DNA from 4 places in the Nocardiopsis sp. LDBS0036 genome. Region 2 is predicted to be linked to each of the others. Evidence: riboswitches for the same ligand, from Rfam matches in the RefSeq annotation. Region 2 holds a riboswitch; each other region holds the start of a gene.

Region 1 (4,590 bases), 2.9 Mb from region 2:
ACAGCGGCTGCACCGGCCCGCCGTCCGTACGACCGGACCGCGTGCCGTGCCGTGCCGTGTTCCGCGTGGGCCGCACCGGCTCCATCTGGTGTGCCGCCGTCCGGGCGGAGCCCCGGGACCGAGCCCCCGACGAGCGCGGAAGCCTCCGGAGGACACCGCCCCACCCGCGCGGTACGCGGAAATGGAACCGGAAGTTCCCGAAGAAACAGGCATGTGGAACACATGTGATGTGTTCGTTACGCGTCGATGCGATTCTTTGCCGATATCGCGGGCCTCCACCAGTGCCGAAGCGATCGCGAGGGCGTCGGATCCCCCGTACTTCGGTACCGGCGGCCTTCGTCCCCACACACTCACCGATAGGGAGATCCCCTGTGGACCAACTGCTCGAAATGGCGAGCCTCGCCAGCAGCATCATCTGGGGGCCCTTCGTCCTCATTCCGCTGCTGTTCGGTGTCGGCCTGTTCCTCACCGTCCGTCTCCGGTTGCTCCAGCTCTTCCGCCTGCCGCACGCGCTGTGGCTCGCCATCGTCCGGCGCAAGGAGGACGACTCCGTCGAGGGCGACATCTCCCACTACCAGGCGCTGAGCACGGCCCTGGCCGCCACCGTCGGCGTCGGCAACATCGCCGGCGCCGCGCTCGCCATCGGCGTCGGCGGCCCCGGCGCGCTGTTCTGGATGTGGGTCGTCGGCTTCCTCGGTATGGCCACCAAGTACAGCGAGGCCCTCCTTGGCGTGAAGTTCCGCCGCACCGACGCCAAGGGCGAACAGAGCGGCGGCCCGATGTACTACCTCAAGTACGGGATCCCCGGCGGCCTGGGAACCACCCTGGGCGTGGCCTTCGCGGTCTTCGGCGCCATCGCCGCCTTCGGCATCGGCAACGGCACCCAGGCCAACGCCGTCTCGCAGCAGATCACCAGCATCACGCCGCTGGAGCCGTGGATGGTGGGCCTGGCGCTCGTGGTCCTGGCGGGCGCCGTCATCCTCGGCGGCATCAAGAGCATCGGCCGCGTCGCCTCCGGCCTCGTGCCGATCATGATCGTCGGCTACGTGGGCATCTGCCTGGTCATCCTGGCCGTCAACTGGGCCGCGATCCTCCCCGCGCTCCAGCTCGTGGTGACCGACGCCTTCACCGGCACCGCGGCCACGGGCGGCTTCGCCGGCGCGGGCATCATGCTCGCCATCCAGCAGGGCTTCGCCCGCGGCATCTTCTCCAACGAGTCGGGCCTGGGCACAGGCGGTATCGCCGCCGCCTCGGCCAAGACCAACCAGCCGGTCCGCCAGGCCATGGTCTCGATGACCCAGACCTTCATCGACACCATCATCGTGGTCACCATGACCTGCCTGGTCATCATCACCACCGGCGTCTGGACCGACGGCCAGGCGGACGGCTCGCTGATGACCAGCAACGCGGTCTCCGAGGGCCTGGGGGCGATCAGCCCCGCGCTCGCCCCGGCCGGCGCCGTCATCGTGGCCGTCGCGGTGGCCGTGTTCGCCCTCACCACCCTGCTCGGATGGGCCTACTACGGCGAGCGCTGCATGGTGTTCCTGGGCGGCCGCCGCCTGGTCCTGCCCTACCGCCTGGTGTTCATCGCCGTCATCTACGTGGGCTCGGTCGCCAGCCTGGACTCGGTCTGGCTGTTCAGCGACATCGCCAACGGCCTGATGGCCCTGCCCAACCTCATCGGCCTCCTGCTGCTGTCCCCGGTCATCGTGGCTGAGACGCGCAAGTTCTTCGCCCACCCCGACTGGAGGGACCCGGACAAGGTCATGGAGGACGTGACCAAGGTCTGACCCGGTAGGGGCCGCGCCTCCAGCAGAGGGCGGAACGAGGAGGGGGGACCGGCGCGGAGCCGGTCCCCCCTCGGCGTTCCCTCATCCGGACGCCGCTGCTACCACCAGGCGTGGAAGTGGTGCACCGGGCCCTGCCCGCCGCCCGCGTCGATCTCGTCGGCGCGCCGGATGGCCTCGGTCAGGTAGTCCTTGGCGTCGCCCACAGCGGCGGCCACGTCCGGCCGCTGCGGCAGCAGGGCCGCGATCGAGGAGGACAGCGTGCACCCGGTGCCGTGCGTGTTGCGGGTGACCACCCTCGGGGCGCGGAACTCGACCGGGTCGGCGTCCCGGGCGACCAGGACGTCGACGCTCTCCCCGCCGGGCAGGTGGCCGCCCTTGAGCAGGACCCGGCGCGGGCCCAGCTCCAGCAGCCGCCAGGCCTGGGCGCGCATGGACGCCAGGTCGGTCGCCTCGGGCTCCTCCAGCAGGTCCGCGGCCTCGGGCAGGTTCGGGGTGACCAGGTCCGCGCGGGGCAGGAGCTTGGTGCGCAGCGCGTCGACGGCCGAGGCCTCCAGCAGCCGGTCCCCGCTCTTGGCGACCATCACCGGGTCCACCACCACGTTCGGCAGCGCGTGGCGGTCGATCGCCTCGGCCACGGCCTCGGTGACCTCCGAGGTGCCCAGCATGCCCACCTTGACCGCGTGCACGACGGCGTCGGCGAAGAGGGTGTCCATCTGGTGGGCGACGAAGCGCGCGGGGATCGGGTGGACCCCGGTGACGCCGAGCGTGGACTGGGCGGTCAGCGCGGCGATCACCGTCATCCCGAAGGTCCCGTGCGCGGAGAAGGCCTTGAGGTCGGCCTGGACGCCCGCGCCCCCGCTGGGGTCGCTGCCGGCGATGGACACGATGTTGTACGCGCTCATGGCGTTCCTTCGCTAGTGCTAACTAGGGCAGGTTCGACGGGTGTGCTCTCAGCCGGGAACGTGTCCCGGCACCCCGCGCCTCCGGAGCCGCCTCGGCGGCCCCGGTCATTATGTGTCTGTGGTGCGTTCCGGGCAGGATACCCACACAAGCGCGAAGGGGTCCGCCCGGGTACGCGGGCGGACCCCTGGAGGGTTTTCACGGGGGACGGAACCCCGAGGGAAAGGCGCCTCAGGCGGAGGTGCCCTCGGTCCGGCGGGCCCTGGTGCGCTTGTAGACGCGGGCCAGGATGAACCACAGCACCAGCAGGCCGATGATCACGACCACGATGTTGCTGATCACGCCGCTCCACTGGGCGAGGATGGGCTCGATGGCCGGGCCGAAGACGTAGCCGAGGCCGATCCAGATCGTGTTCCACACCGCCGAGCCGATGACCGTGTACAGCGAGAACTTGAACAGGGGCATCCGCTCGATCCCGGCGGGCACCGAGATGAAGCTGCGGACCAGGGGCACGCACCGGCCCAGCAGGACGGCGACGCCGCCGAAGCGGGTGAAGAAGCGCTCGGCCTTGTAGAAGTCCTCGATCTCCAGCAGCGGGGTCTTCTCGACCAGCCAGGCCGTGCGCTCGCGGCCCAGGAGCGCGCCGATCGCGTAGAAGCCCCACGCGCCGACCAGGCAGCCGATCGTCGCCCACAGGATGGCGAGCCACACGTTCATGTGCCCGGCGTAGGCGAGGAACCCGGCGCCGGGCAGGACCGCCTCACTGGGCATCGGCGGGAAGAAGGTCTCGATGAACAGCGCCACGCCGACACCGGGTTCGCCCAGGGTCGTCATCAGGCTCAGGACCCACCCGATGAACCCCTCGTACTCGTGGGCGACGTCGACGTCCGTCGTCGAGGCCGCGGTCATCAGCAGATTCGTTGTCATGCGGTTGTCGTTCCCGTTCTCAGACGTGGGTGGGGGTCCGGTGGAGTTCGGCTTCCTCCATGTGGAGGCGCTTGCGGCGCTCCCAGACGATGGCCGCCGCCACGATCGCGAAGCCGACCGCCATCAGGCCGACTGTCACCGGGACGTCGGTGGGGGCCAGGAACGTGCGGTCCTCGTCCTGCCAGGGCCACAGGGCGCGCAGCGAACCGGCCATGAGGCCGGTGAGGACCACCAGGGTCATGTGGTGGAAGTTCTCCAGCAGGTGCTGGAGCAGCTTCACGAACAGCGACAGGCCCGTGAGCATGCCGAGCGCGAACACCGAGAGGTAGGCGACGTCCATGTCCCCGACCGCGCTGATCGTGGGTTCGTACAGACCCAGCGTGAGCAGGATGAAGGATCCGGACAGCCCTGGCAGCACCAGGGCGCAGACGGCCACCGCCGCGGCGAGGAAGACGACGACCGGGTGGGTGGGCAGGTTGGCGCCGGGCAGGCCGGTGAGGAAGAACGCGCCCGCGGCGAAGACCAGGGCGACGAGGTAGTGCCAGGCCCGCCACCTGTGGCCCGCACCGGTGTAGGGAATCCACAGGCAGGCCAGGACCAGGCCGAAGAACAGCGCGTACGCGTACTGGGTGTGCGACTCGACCAGCGGGGCGAGGACCACGGCCGCCATGCCGAGGAAGGCCACCATGCCGACGAGCGCGGGGACCAGCACGCTCCAGTCCACCTGGCGGAACTGCTCCTGGGCGCGCTCCCTCCCGCGTCCGCGCGGGACGTCGGTGACGTAGCGCCTGACACCGCTGACCATGTGGCCGGCGCCGCCGATGAGCTTGTCGTAGAGACCGACGATGAGGGCGACCGTGCCGCCGCTGATACCGGGAAGGGCCTCCGAGGCGCCCACGGCGCCGCCGCGCACCGCGTTGAAGATGTAGCTGCCTACTGAGTTGGGCATCTGGGTTCTTGGGAGCGCTTCGGG
Region 2 (4,590 bases):
CGGGGGAGGCCGCCCCCAGTCAGGTCGGCCCCGAGCGCCGACCGGGGCGCTCCCTGCCCCGCGGCACCCTGCTGGTGGCCGTGGGCGCCTTCCTGCTCACCCTGGCCGCCCTGCTCCCGCTCTACGTGTACGAGCGGATGGCCCTGCTGCCCGCCGGGGCCGAGTTCGACATCCGCATGCTGGACGAGGACGCCGGTTACCTGGACACCTCCACGTGGTCGTGGGTGGAGTCGGCCGAGCTCAGCAGGGTCACCCGGGTGGACGCCTCCGCGCACGGCGGCGACTGGTCGGCGTGGGAGGTGTCCGTGGACACCTCCGTGCCCGACCGGATGATCGACCACTGGAGCCGCCGCGTCATCGTCGACCGGGAGACCGGCCGGGCGGTCAACTGCTGCGGTGAGCACGTCGACGGCGACCGGGCGGTCCGGCAGGCGGGGCTGGTGTACTTCTGGCCGCCCGGGGACGGGGAGGGCGAGTACCCCTTCTACGACGCCGAGGTGCGGTCCGCGCCGATGCTGGAGTTCCAGGAGTGGGAGGAGGTGGCGGGAGTGCGGGTGCGCCGGTACAGCCAGTGGATCGAGTCCACCCAGATGCCCGACTCGGCCCGCCCCGTGCCCGCCTCCCTGTTCCGCCCCGGGGCCACGGGCACGGTCACCGCCACCCGCTGGCTGGAGGTCAGCCGGACGTTCTGGGTGGAACCGGTCAGCGGGATCGTGGTCAACGCCCACGAGACCCGCGCGGAGACCCTGCGCCCGCAGAACGACAGCGGTGAGGCGCCCCTGCTGTACGCGCGGCTGGTCCTGGCCGAGCAGCAGGTCGCGGCCCAGGCCGAGCAGGCCCGCGTGCGCTCGGTGCTGCTGCGCGCCCTCTCCTCGTGGGCGCCGTGGACGCTGGCCCCGCTCGGCGGCCTGGTCGTGCTGGTCGGCCTGGTCCGGGCCCGGCGGGGCCGGGACGCGCACGGGGGAGCGGAGCGGGGGCCCGAACGCGCGGAGGGGGAGCCCGTCGCGCCGACGCCGGGCTGAGTTCCGACGGAACCGGCGGGCCGTTCGAGCCGCGCCCGGTGCCCCGGGACGGGAAACACCTGAGGATACGGGTGTTCCGGGAGAGAACGAGCCGTTTCGACCGTAGGATCACACCCATGTGCGGTCGTTATGCCCAGTCCCGGAACGTGCACCAGTTGCAGCTCGCCTTCGGCCTGCCCGAGCAGGCCCTTCCCGAGGAGACCGATCCCCGGGCGTGGCCGCCGCTGGAGGAGCTGGACCCGGACTACAACATCTCACCGGGCAGGCCCGTGTACGCGGTGCTCGGACCGCCCCCGCAGGGGGAGGACCGGGGCGAGCCGGGGCCCCGCTCCCTGCACACCCTGCGCTGGGGCCTGGTGCCCTCCTGGGCCAAGGACCGCAACATCGGCTACCGGATGATCAACGCCCGCAGCGAGACCATCGCCGACAAGCCCGCCTTCCGCACGGCCTTCCGGCGCCGCCGCTGCCTGCTGCCCGCCGACGCCTACTACGAGTGGCAGCTGATCGGCAGGGACGGGACCGTGCAGGCCAGCACCTCGCCGGTCACCGACCCCCACCACAAGAAGCGCAAGGCCAAGGCGGACAAGAAGCCCTACTCCATCCACTACCCCGACGACCGGCCCCTGGCCCTGGCGGGGATCTTCGAGCGCTGGCGCGACCCCGAGGTGGCCGAGGACGACCCCGCCGCGTGGGTGTGGAGCTGCGCCGTCGTCACCACCGAGGCCGCCCCCGAACTCGCCCACATCCACGAGCGCATGCCCGTCGTCGTGCCCCCCGAGGACTGGGCGGCCTGGCTGGACCCGGCGACCGGGGCCGACGAGCTGGCCCACCTGCTCCAGGACACCCCCGCCGAGCGCTTCGAGGTGGACGAGGTCTCCACCGACGTCAACAGCATCAAGAACAACCGTCCCGACCTGCTCGAACCGCTCTCCGACACCGGGGGAGACGAGCCGCAGACGCTCTTCTGACCCGGGGGAGCGCGGCACGGCCCCGAGCCGACCGCGCTGTCGGGGGTGGCGTGCGGGAGACACTTTTCTATCCCCGGGACGGTGGACAGCCCCGCTCGGCCGACGGATAGAGTGTCCGGGGCCACACGGACCGGGCACGCCCCGGTCACGCGTGCCCGGGGCGCCCCAGGCGTCCCCACATCTTCATACGCAACGCGGGAGCTCGCGCCATGGCGGGCTGAGAGGGCGACTCAACGGTGTCGCCGACCGCAGAACCTGTTCGGGTAATTCCGACGTAGGGAGGCATGCCATGACGGCTCTCGACGGCCGCGACGTCAGTTCCACCGCCGACCACCGGGTGACCACCGGTCCCATCATGGGATCACGCAAGGTCTACCGGGAGGTCGCCACCCCCGAGGGGCACACCCTCCGCGTCCCGCAGCGCCGGGTGGAACTCAGCAACGGCAGCCACTTCGACCTGTACGACACCTCGGGTCCGTACACCGACGACACCGCGCACATCGACGTCCACCGGGGCCTGGCCCCCACCCGCGGGGAGTGGGCCCACGCGCCCGCCCCGTCCGGCGGCGCGACCACCCAGCTGGCCCACGCCAAGGCCGGGACCATCACCCCCGAGATGCGGTTCGTGGCCGCCCGGGAGGGCGTGGACCCCGAGTTCGTCCGCCAGGAGGTGGCCGTGGGCCGGGCGGTCATCCCCGCCAACCGGTGCCACCCCGAGTCCGAGCCGATGATCATCGGCAAGAACTTCCTGGTCAAGATCAACGCCAACATCGGCAACTCCGCCGTCACCTCCTCCGTGCCCGAGGAGGTGGAGAAGATGGTGTGGGCCACCCGCTGGGGGGCCGACACCGTCATGGACCTGTCCACCGGCAAGCGCATCCACGAGACCCGCGAGCGCATCCTGCGCAACTCGCCCGTCCCGATCGGGACCGTACCCATCTACCAGGCCCTGGAGAAGGTCAACGGCGACCCGGCGGCGCTGAGCTGGGAGGTCTACCGCGACACCGTCATCGAGCAGTGCGAGCAGGGCGTGGACTACATGACCGTCCACGCGGGCGTGCTGCTGCGCTACGTGCCGCTCACCGCCCGCCGGGTCACCGGCATCGTCTCGCGCGGCGGCTCCATCATGGCGGCCTGGTGCCTGGCCCACCACAGGGAGAGCTTCCTGTACACCCACTACGAGGAGCTGTGCGAGATCCTCCGGGAGTACGACGTCACCTTCTCCCTCGGCGACGGGCTGCGGCCGGGGTCGATCGCCGACGCCAACGACGAGGCCCAGTTCGCCGAGCTGCGCACCCTGGGCGAACTCACCCACATCGCCCGCGCGCACGACGTGCAGGTGATGATCGAGGGGCCCGGGCACGTGCCGATGCACAAGATCGCGGAGAACGTGCGCCTGGAGGAGGAGCTGTGCGGCGAGGCGCCGTTCTACACGCTCGGCCCCCTGGCCACCGACGTCGCGCCCGGCTACGACCACATCACCTCCGCGATCGGCGCCGCCCAGATCGGCTGGCTCGGTACGGCGATGCTGTGCTACGTCACCCCCAAGGAGCACCTGGGGCTGCCCGACCGGGACGACGTCAAGACCGGTGTGATCACCTACAAGCTCGCCGCGCACGCCGCCGACCTGGCCAAGGGGCACCCCCGGGCGCAGGAGTGGGACGACGAGCTGTCCAAGGCGCGGTTCGAGTTCCGCTGGCAGGACCAGTTCCACCTGGCCCTGGATCCCGAGACCGCGCAGTCCTTCCACGACCAGACCCTGCCCGCCGAACCCGCCAAGACCGCGCACTTCTGCTCCATGTGCGGGCCGAAGTTCTGCTCCATGAAGATCACGCAGGACGTGCGCAGGTACGCCGAGGAGCACGGGCTGGAGACGGTGGCCGCCATCGAGAAGGGCATGGCCGACAAGTCCGCGGAGTTCGCCGAACAGGGTAAGCGGGTCTACCTGCCCCTGGCGGACCAGGAGACCGCGCAGCACCAGTGAGGGATGGGGCGGGGGCGGCGGCGTCCCCGCCCTAGCCGGGCTTGCGCGCGCTCGCCACCAGGTGCACGCCCACGTAGTCGTCGGACTCCGTGGCGCGCAGTTCCATCTCCACCAGGCGTCCCATCGACCTCGGGTCGCGCGCCAGCATCATCTCCACCGTGGAGGCGGACAGCACCGTGCGGGGCTTGACCCACTCCAGCTCCAGACCGGCTTCGGCGACCGCCTCGGTGAGCTGCTCGGCCGTGAAGCACCGCGTGATGGAGCCGTCCGGCCAGGGCACCAGGAGCACGTCCGCGTTGGGCGCGTGGCTCAGCTCGGGCCAGCGGTCCTGCTCGGCCAGCATCGCCATGCCCAGCACCACCGAGTCCACGCACAGCAGGGCGCGGCCCCCCGGGCGCAGCACCCGGCTGACCTGGGCCAGCGCCTCCTCGGTGGCCAGGTGCCGGGACAGCACCCGGTTGTCGGCGATGACCCCGTCGAAGGAGTCCGGGGCGAAGCTGCGCAGGAAGGCGGAGTCGCCCACCACGTGGCGCAGCCGTCCGCGCCGGGCGGGCCGGGGCACCACCGCGCGCCCGTTCACCAGGGTCAGCGGGCGGCGCACCGCCACGTCCACCGA
Region 3 (4,590 bases), 720 kb from region 2:
TGGTCAGCTCGGTTCCGGAGGCGATCAGGGCCTCCTCCAGGACCTCCAGGGAGGGCGCTCCGCCGGTTCCGGTGATCAGCCGGGACCCGAAGGAGGTTCCCGCGATCACGAGGTCGTCGTTCATGCTCAGCCTCCCTGCACCGCGGTGAGGACGTCCACGCGGTCGCCCTGGTTGAGCGGGCTCGCGGCCCACGCGGTCCGGCGCACCACCTCGTCGTTGACGGCCACGGCGACACCGCCGGGGGCCTCGGCGCCGGTCAGGTCGCGCACGACCGCTTCCACGGTCGTGTCGTCGGCGAACTCGCGGCGGTCGCCGTTGATGATCAGTTCCACTGCTACTACCTACTTGCGCGTCGTGCCGTGAAACGGCGGGCGTACTCGGGCAGGTCTCCGTCGGTCAGGGCCCGGGCCATGGCCTCCCCGGTCACCGGGGTCAGCAGGACCCCGTGCCGGAAGTGCCCGGCGGCCAGGTGCAGTCCCGGGACCCGTGTGGGCCCCAGGAGGGGCTCGTTGTCGGGCGAGCCGGGGCGCAGCCCGACGCAGGTCTCGGTGACCTCCAGCTCGCTCACCCCGGGGACGAGTTCGCGCGCGTCCCGCAGCACCTGCCAGAGCCCCCCGACGGTGAGCGAGGTGTCGTGGCCCAGCTCCTCCTGGGTGGCGCCGATGACGACCTCGCCGTCGGCGCGCGGCACCAGGTAGGTCGGGAAGCCCCGGACCAGGCCGCGGACGGTCCGGCTGACGAGCGGCGGCTCGCCCTCGGGCACCCGGGCGCGCAGCAGCTGTCCCTTGACCGGGCGCAGCGGCGGGACGACGGGTTCGGGGACCACGACGCCGTTGCCCCAGCAGCCCGCGGCCAGCACCACCTGGTGCGCGGGCAGGGTCCGCCCCGCCTCGGCCTCCCCGGCCAGGCGCACGCCCAGCCGGGAGCCCCCGGGGCCGGGGGAGAGGACCTCCCCGACCCGCCCGCGGACCTCGGTGACGCCCGCGCGTGCGCCCGCGGCGGTCAGGGCGCGCAGCAGCCGCCGCGGATCCACGGAGTGGTCGTCGGGGGCCAGGACGCCGCCGCGCACGGACGGGGCGAGCATGGGCTCCAGACGGCGGCACTCGCGTCCGGTGAGGCGCTCGGCGGCGATGCCCAGCCTCCGCTGGAGCGCGTGCAGTTCGGTGAGGACGGCCAGGTCGTCGCGGTCGAAGGCGACCAGCAGCGTGCCGGTGGCGCGGTGTCCCACGTCCAGGCCGCTGGCCTCCTCCAGTTCGGCGACGAAGTCCGCGTACATGCGGGCCGAGCGGATGCCCAGCTCCATGAGGGGCTCCTCGCCGAACGCGGCCTCGGTGGCGGGGGTCAGCATGCCCGCGGCCACGGTGGAGGCGGCGCGGGCGGGGTCGGACTCGACCAGGGTGACGCTCAGTCCGCGTTGGGCGGCGCGCCAGGCGGTGACCCGGCCGACCAGGCCGCCGCCGACCACGACGACGCGGTCGCGGTGGGGATCGTTGGAGGTGCGCACGGCTGTGGCTTCCACTCCCTTCGCCGGCATGATCCGGATCAGGTTCGTGCGGTCGGAGGCTCACAGCCTCCCTCTCAGCCGGGTCCCACCCGGCTCCCGCGGGATGTAGGGGTCTGTCCCCATTCTAGGACCCGTGGCCGACGCGCGCCGTGCCGGGGGGAAGGAGGTGCGCGGATGTGGCAGATTGGTGGTGTGACACAACGCGACATCGACACGCTCATCGGCGACTGGCTGACCCTCAAGGAGGCCGCCGCTCCGCTGGGCGTGAGCCCGAACCGGATCAAGACGCTGATCCGCGAGAACCGCATGATGGGTGTGGTCCGCGACGGCGAACTCTCCATTCCCGCCGCCTTCATCGACGGCGACGACCTGGTCAAGGGTCTGCCGGGGACGCTGCTGCTGCTCACCGACGCGGGCTTCTCCTCCGAGGAGGCCCTGCGCTGGCTGTTCACCCCCGACGACTCCCTGCCTGGCACGCCGATCCAGGCCATGCGCGAGAACCGGGGCACCGAGGTGCGCCGCCGGGCCCAGAGCCTGGCCTTCTGACCCGCGGGGAAGGGGGGAGGGGCGCGCCGCCGCGTCCCTCGCCCTTGGGTCCGAACGCGCCAGGGCCTAGGGTGGACCGTGTGAGGACCAGCCACGGAACCAGCCTGCGCAAGCGCCTGGACGCATCGCTTCTGTACCTGTGCACCGACGCCCGGACCGGTCGGGGCGACCTGGCCGAGTTCGCCGACGCGGCCCTGGCCGGGGGAGTGGACATCATCCAGCTCCGGGACAAGGGCCTGGAGGCACGCGAGGAGATCGCGGCCCTGGAGGTGATGAAGGAGGCGTGCGAGCGGTACGGCGCCCTGCTCGCGGTCAACGACCGCGCCGACATCGCCCGCGCCGTGCGCGCCGACGTCCTCCACCTGGGTCAGCGGGACCTGCCCGTGCCCATGGCCCGCGACATCATCGGCGCCGACCCCGTGATCGGCCGCTCCAACAACGACGTCGCCGCCGCGGCCGCCTCCGCCGAGGAGCCGGGCAGCGACTACTTCTGCGTCGGACCGACCTGGGCGACCCCCACCAAGCCGGGCCGCCCGGCCGCCGGGCTGGAGCTGGTGGAGGAGGCGGCCGCGCTGGGCACCGACCGCCCCTGGTTCGCCATCGGCGGGATCGACGTCGACAACATCGACCGCGTGCTGGACGCCGGGGCCCGCCGGGTCGTGGTCGTGCGCGCGATCACGGAAGCGGAGGACCCCCGGGCCGCCGCCGCCGCTCTGCGCCAGCGCCTGGCGGCCCGCGCCGCCCGGCCCTAGGGGATCAGCAGGGCCTTACCGAGCACCGCGCGCCCCTCCAGTGCGGCGTGCGCCTCGGCGGCCCGCTCCAGCGGCAGGGCCAGCCCCACGTGCGGCGTGATCCTGCCCATGCGGGCCATCTCCAGCACCATCCGCAGGGCGTCCTGCCGGTCGCCGTCGGCCTGCTTGAGGTCGAACAGGCCCAGGACCTCGATCCCGCGGCGCCCGGCCTCCTCGGTGTCCACCTCCGTGAAGCTCCCGCCCGCGGAGCCGTAGCCGACGAACCGGCCGCCGTCGGCCAGGGTCCCGAAGGCCGCCGCGCCCAGCGCGCCCCCGGCGCCGTCCAGGACCACGTCGACCCCGGCGCCGCCGGTCAGCGCGCGCACCCGCTCCGGCCAGTCCGGCTCGGAGTAGTCCACGGTCTCCTGCGCGCCCAGTTCGCGGACCAGGGCCAGCTTGGCCCCGCCCCTGGCCGCGCCGATGACCCGGGCCCCGGCCCTGCGGGCCAGCTGGACGGCCAGGGTGCCCGCCCCTCCGGCGGCCGCGGCGACCAGGACCGTGGTGCTGGGTCCGAAGCCCGCCGCCCGCTCCAGCGCCAGCGCGGTCGGCCCGTCGTGCAGCAGGGCCAGCGCCGCCCGGGGGTCCACCTCCTCGGGCACCCTGACCAGTGCCGACTCCGGGACCACGGCCCGTTCGGCGTAGCCGTCCACGGGCAGGGTGGGCCTTTCCGGCGTCCCGTCCGCGTGCCCGGTGTCGGCGACCACCGCGGCCCCCTCCCATCCCGGGTCCACGCCCGGGCCGATCCGGACCACCCGCCCGGCCACGCCCGCGCCGGGGACGTAGGGGGGAGTCACGGGGAAGTAGTCCAGCCCCCAGCCGCCGCGGACCAGGGTGTCCAGGTACATCACGTTCGCCGCGGCGACCTCCACCAGCGCCTGGCCCGGTCCCACCTCGGGCTCGGGCAGGTCCCGGACCACCAGGACCTCCGGGCCGCCGAACTCCTCGACCTGTACCGCTCGCATGCCGTTCTCCCTCGGTGCGCACCGCCTGCTTCCGACACCGCCCAGCCTCTTACCTCAATATTTGTTGAGGTCAAGGGCCGGGCGCCGGAGAGATCCACGGCACAGGGGGCGCCCCGCACGGGGCGCGGCGCGCGGGACGGGGGCCGAGGTCAGACCGCGACGTGCGACAGCGCGCTGGGATGGCGCCGCAGGAAGCCCTCGATGGACTGGGCGGGATGACCGGTCAGGTCGGGGACGGCGGGCGAGACCACGTCGAGCTCACCGGCGGCGATCGCGGCGTAGGAGGTCACCCAGCCCTCGACCGCCCAGTCGGGGGCGCCGCCGCTGCGGCGCGACTCCAGCGCCTCCTCCAGGGTCTGGGGCACGTAGCGCACCGAGCGCCCGGTGAGCACGCCCAGTCTCTCCGCCGTCGCGCCCAGGGACAACGCCTCCGGGCCGGTGACGTCGTGGCTGGTGTCGTGCGAGGCGCGCGCGGCCACGGGGTCGGTCAGCACGGCCGCGGCCACGTCCGCCACGTCGTCGCGCGAGACCCACGCGATCCGGCCGTCACCGGCCGGGCCCCGCACCACGCCCCCGTCGTCCACCCAGTCGGGCAGCAGGTCCAGGTACAGGCTTGGTCTGAGGAAGGTGTACCGCACCCCCGTGGACCGGATGTGCGCCTCGGTGAAGAAGTGCGTGCGCGCGAACGTGAAGGTGGACGCCGGGCCCGCGCGCAGGAAGGACAGGTAGACGATCCAGGACACCCCCGCCTTGACCGCCGCGTCCACCGCGCTCACGTGGACGTCG
Region 4 (4,590 bases), 2.4 Mb from region 2:
CACGTCGGCCAGCGCGGACAGGCGCAGACGCTCCATCAGCTCGCCCACCCAGGCCTCGGTCTCGGCCTCGCCCATACCCGCGCGCAGCGGGGCGAAGCGCAGCTCGTCGCGCACGGTGGCGGTGACGAACTGGTCCTCGGCGTGCTGGAAGACCGTGCCCACGTGCCGGGCCAGCCTGCGGGCGGGCCAGCGCACGAGCGGGCGCGGGTCGGCCCCGGCCAACGGCCCGCGCGGCAGCACCGCCCCCCGGTGGGGCCTGGACAGTCCGGCGAGCAGGGTCAGCAGCGTGGACTTGCCCGCGCCGTTGGGTCCGGTCAGGGCGGTCGCGGTTCCGGCTCGGACGGTGGCGTCCACCCCCTCGAACACCGTGCGCCGGGGCGCCGCGCGCACGCCGAGCTGGCTCGGGGTGCGCGCCGTGACGCCCACGGCCTCCAGCAGGGGCTCCCCGCCCGGCGCGGGCGCCAGGACGGGCGCGGGCTCGTGCCCGGGCACCCACACTCCCTGCGCGGCCAGCGAGCGCCCGTGCTCGGCGAACACCGTTCCCGGCGGGCCGTCGGCGACGACCCCGCCGCCGGGCGCCACGACCACGACCCGGTCCACCAGGTCCACGACGTCGGCCACGCGGTGCTCGACCAGCACCAGGGTCGCCTCGGTCTCGGCGAGCAGGCGGGCCAGCACGCCGCGCACCAGCGCGGCCCCGGCGGGGTCGAGGTTGGCGGTGGGCTCGTCCAGCAGCAGCAGGCGGGGGCGCATCGCCAGGGCCCCGGCGATCACCAGGCGCTGCTTCTCACCGCCCGACAGCGCCCCGGTGGGGTGGCGCGGTCCGTACGGGAAGCCCACGGCCTCCAGTGCCTCGTGGACCCGGGGCCAGATGAGGTCGGGTGCCACGCCCAGGTTCTCCGGGCCGAAGGCGACGTCGTCGCCCGCGCGCGCCATCACCAGCTGCGTCTCGGGGTCCTGGCTGACCAGGCCGACCGAGCCCCGGCTCCGGTCGGCGGGCTCGCCGTCCAGGAGCAGGGTGCCCTCGTGGTCGCCGCTGATGGCGGCGTCCTCGCCGGTCAGACCGGCCAGTGAGTGCAGCAGGGTGGACTTGCCCGCGCCGGAGGCGCCCAGCAGCAGCACGCGCTCGCCCGGCTCGATCACCAGGTCCACGCCGCGCAGCGCGTGGGACCCGCGGCCCGAGTGCCGCCAGCCCCAGCCGGAGAGCTCCACGCGCGCGCCCGGGCCCCCGGCCGCCGTCCGGCGCCCGTTCGCGGAGGCCACGGTCAGCCCCTCGCGGACGGGAAGGGGGCCAGCGCCCCGGAGCGGGCCAGGGCGGTGGTGAGCAGGCGGGAGCCCACGCCCGCGATGAGGGCGGCGCTGACCACCACGATGACGCCGTAGGTGACCTGGTAGGACAGCGGCCAGGTCACGTTGTAGGCGAGGTTGTCGCGGATGGCGGGGGAGACGCCCGCGACCGCCGCCGCGAGGACGGCCACGCCCATGCCCCAGCGGCGGTAGCCGAAGGCGAGGAAGACGAGTTCGGGCAGGATGCCCTGGAGGGCGCCGTCGAGGATGACCATGATCCCCCACTGGGTGCCCAGGAGCGCCGAGACCGAGGCGGCGGCGATGGCGGTGAGCAGGGCCGCACCGGGCTTGCGGATGATCAGGCCGCCCAGTACGCCGGAGATCAGCCACATGCCGTAGACGACGGCCTGCGCGGGCGGGAAGCCGACGAACAGCGGGGTCGTGACCGACCAGACGATGTTCCAGAGCCAGAAGACCACGCCGACCGCGACGCCGATCACGGAGGCCACGACGATGTCGACGGTGCGCCAGCTCCGCAGTCGGCCGAGGAGGTCGCGCCGGAAGCCGGCGCCCTGGGGGGTGGTGTCCCTCTTCATATGGTGTCCCTTCGCCGGGGGATGCGAGGGGCCCGTGCGGCCGAGAGCGGCGCCGGAACGCGTTCCGTGCGCGCCGGGACGTCCCCGGTGCGCGGGAGCACGCCACCGGTGACGGTTCCTACGACTTCCTTCGCTGGCATGACCCAGATCAGGTGTGTAAGGGTCTGCGGCCTGGTGCCGCACTCTCAGCGCTCGCGCGCTCCCCTGTCGGTTTCGTCCATTATGAACAAGGGGGAGCGCCGGGGTGTTCCCGGGTCGCGTCAGCGCACGTCGGGGCCTCAGCCCCCGGGACTGGCGCCGCCCTCGGGCACCTGCGGTCCCGGGGTCGCGCCGCCCCAGGGCGCGCCGCCGTCCCCGCCCGGGGACTCGCCGCCACCGGTACCGCCGCCGCCTCCGCCGGTACCGCTGCCGTCTCCACCACCACCGCCGCCGCCACCGGTACCGCCGCCTCCACCGGTTGAACCCCCGCCGTCGCCGTCACCGGTGCCTCCACCGCCGTCGGTCGATCCTCCGCCGCCTCCGGTACCGCCACCACCCCCGGTCGAACCCCCGCCACCACCGCCGGTGGCTCCCCCACCGCCGTCACCGGTGCCACCGCCGCCGGTCGAGCCATCGTCACCCCCGGCACCGCCGCCACCGCCACCACCACCGGCCGCGACGCCGCCGTCACCGCCAGCCGTGCCTCCATCGCCTCCACCGGCGTCACTGTCGTCACTGTCACCGTTGTCGCCACCGCCGCCCGACGGCTTGTCCGAGGCCTTGCCGTAGACCTTCGGCGAGGGGGCGAACTCCTCCTCCGGCAGGTCCGCCACGGCCTCGCGCATGGTGGCCTGCCAGATCGGGCCGGGCAGCGTGGCCCCGTAGACGATGCCGTAGTAGCGGTCGCCGATGGTCACGCCCTGGAGCGTGTGCTGCTCCCCGCCCCGGATGTCGCCGACCACCACGGTCCCGGCCAGGTTCGGGGTGTAGCCCGCGAACCACGCGTAGGCCGCGCTGTCGGTGGTGCCGGTCTTGCCCGCCACAGGGCGTCCGATCTCCAGGCCGTTGGCGGTACCGCCCTCGAAGGTCTGCTGGAGCAGGTGGTTGACGCCGTCGGCGACCTCGGTGTCCAGCGCGCCCTCCTCGCACTCGGTGCCCATCTCGACCTCCTCGCCGTCCTCGCCCTCGAAGAGGACCGAGGCCACGGGGACCGGCTCGCAGTAGGTGCCCCGGGAGGCGAAGACGGCGTAGGCGCTGGCCATGGTGAGCGGGGAGACCTCCTGGTCGCCCAGGGTGAAGGAGCTCCACACCTGCAGGTCCTCGCCGTCCGCGCGGTGGATGCCCAGGCTCTGGGCCATCTCCGCCGTCTCGCACAGGCCGACGCGCTCCTGGAGCTGGGCGAAGTAGGTGTTCACCGAGCCCTTCGTCCCGCTGATCATGTTGTGCCTGCCGCCGTCGCTCTCCCCGGCGTTGCGCACGTCCCAGGGCGCCATCCTGCCGCCCTCGCAGTTCTCCAGGCCGCTCACCGTCGTGGACTCGGGCGAGGAGAAGCTGGTGTCGTACTTGAGCCCGGCGTCCAGGGCGGCGGCCAGGGTGAACGGCTTGAACGTCGAACCCGCCTGGTAGCCCAGCGACCCGCCGTCCTCGTGGTCCACGGACAGGTTGATCGAGGTGGTGCCCGGCTCGTCGTCGAAGCCGTAGCGCATGTTCTGGGCCATCACCCGCACCCGGCCGGTACCGGGCTCCACGAGGACCTCGGCGGCGAACTTGTGGGAGTCGCCCGCGGGGACGTAGCGCTCGATCGCCTGCTCGGCGGCCTCCTGCATGTCCAGGTCCAGGGTGGTGCGCACGGTGATGCCGCCCCGCTCCAGTATCCGGTCGCGCTCCTCCTGGGTCCCGGCGAGCGCGTCGGAGCCGCCCAGCCACCGCATGACGTAGTCGCAGAAGAAGGGCTGCTCGCTGCTGAAGCAGCTGCCCGCGCGCGGGGTCTCGTCCACCTCCAGGCCCCGGCTCTTGTACTCCTGCGCCTGCGCGCTCTCCAGGTGTCCGGTGGCGACCATCCGGTCCAGCACCAGGTTGCGGCGCTCGACGGAGGCCTCGGGGTTGGTGAGCGGGTCGTAGTACGAGGGCGCGCGCACCAGCGCCACGATCGTGGCGGCCTGCGCGGGGTCGAGCTCGGAGGCCGGGACGGAGAAGTAGCGCTCGGCGGCGACCTCGATGCCGTACGCGTTCTGGCCGAAGTAGGCGAGGTTGAGGTAGCCCTCCATGATCTCGTCCTTGGTGAGCTTCTCCTCCAGCTCGATGGCGTAGCGCAGCTCCAGCACCTTGCGGGTCAGGGTGCGCGCGTTGGCGCTCGCCAGCTCCTCCTCGGTGTCGGCCTGTTCCATGAGGAGGTTCTTCACGTACTGCTGGGTGATGGTGGACCCGCCCTGGGTGTTGCCCAGGACGGTGCGGACGGCGGCGCGCAGCGTGCCGCGCAGGTCCAGTCCGGCGTGCTCGTAGAAGCGGTCGTCCTCGATCGCCATGAGGGCGGCGGGCACCCAGGGGCTGATCTCGTCCAGCGGCACCACGTCGCGCTCGCGCTCGGCGACCTCGGCGATCGGTTCCCCGTCGACGTCGGTCAGCAGCACGCGCTCGGCGGGGTGCGGCACGGCCAGGTCGCTGGGCAGGGCCATGAAGGCCGCCGCGGAGTCCCTGGCCGCCAGGCCGAGGCCGCCGACCCAGGGCA

The links. A riboswitch is a leader RNA that binds a small molecule or an ion and turns the genes downstream of it on or off. The one in region 2 is predicted to bind thiamine pyrophosphate.
Region 1: it holds a riboswitch for thiamine pyrophosphate, as region 2 does, so the genes downstream of both, thiD (bifunctional hydroxymethylpyrimidine kinase/phosphomethylpyrimidine kinase) here and thiC (phosphomethylpyrimidine synthase ThiC) in region 2, are expected to answer to the same signal.
Region 3: it holds a riboswitch for thiamine pyrophosphate, as region 2 does, so the genes downstream of both, thiO (glycine oxidase ThiO) here and thiC (phosphomethylpyrimidine synthase ThiC) in region 2, are expected to answer to the same signal.
Region 4: it holds a riboswitch for thiamine pyrophosphate, as region 2 does, so the genes downstream of both, UIS43_RS22835 (ECF transporter S component) here and thiC (phosphomethylpyrimidine synthase ThiC) in region 2, are expected to answer to the same signal.

The regions. Positions count from the first base shown of each region.
Region 1 is NZ_CP141103.1:5,815,308-5,819,897, forward strand. Features, by position in the region: gene UIS43_RS24775 (sodium:alanine symporter family protein) at 372-1,790, shown strand; gene thiD (bifunctional hydroxymethylpyrimidine kinase/phosphomethylpyrimidine kinase) at 1,889-2,692, opposite strand; TPP riboswitch at 2,680-2,778, opposite strand; gene UIS43_RS24785 (DedA family protein) at 2,922-3,617, opposite strand; gene UIS43_RS24790 (DUF368 domain-containing protein) at 3,637-4,566, opposite strand.
Region 2 is NZ_CP141103.1:2,919,978-2,924,567, reverse strand. Features, by position in the region: gene UIS43_RS12200 (DUF3068 domain-containing protein) at 1-1,022, shown strand, start outside; gene UIS43_RS12195 (SOS response-associated peptidase) at 1,139-1,990, shown strand; TPP riboswitch at 2,175-2,286, shown strand; gene thiC (phosphomethylpyrimidine synthase ThiC) at 2,280-3,974, shown strand; gene UIS43_RS12185 (methyltransferase domain-containing protein) at 4,006-4,590, opposite strand, start outside.
Region 3 is NZ_CP141103.1:2,204,441-2,209,030, reverse strand. Features, by position in the region: gene UIS43_RS09210 (thiazole synthase) at 1-124, opposite strand, end outside; gene thiS (sulfur carrier protein ThiS) at 127-333, opposite strand; gene thiO (glycine oxidase ThiO) at 339-1,535, opposite strand; TPP riboswitch at 1,504-1,615, opposite strand; gene UIS43_RS09195 (Rv2175c family DNA-binding protein) at 1,698-2,051, shown strand; gene thiE (thiamine phosphate synthase) at 2,132-2,803, shown strand; gene UIS43_RS09185 (zinc-binding dehydrogenase) at 2,800-3,804, opposite strand; gene UIS43_RS09180 (SDR family oxidoreductase) at 3,954-4,590, opposite strand, start outside.
Region 4 is NZ_CP141103.1:5,335,130-5,339,719, reverse strand. Features, by position in the region: gene UIS43_RS22840 (ABC transporter ATP-binding protein) at 1-1,263, opposite strand, end outside; gene UIS43_RS22835 (ECF transporter S component) at 1,266-1,883, opposite strand; TPP riboswitch at 1,992-2,099, opposite strand; gene UIS43_RS22830 (transglycosylase domain-containing protein) at 2,162-4,590, opposite strand, start outside.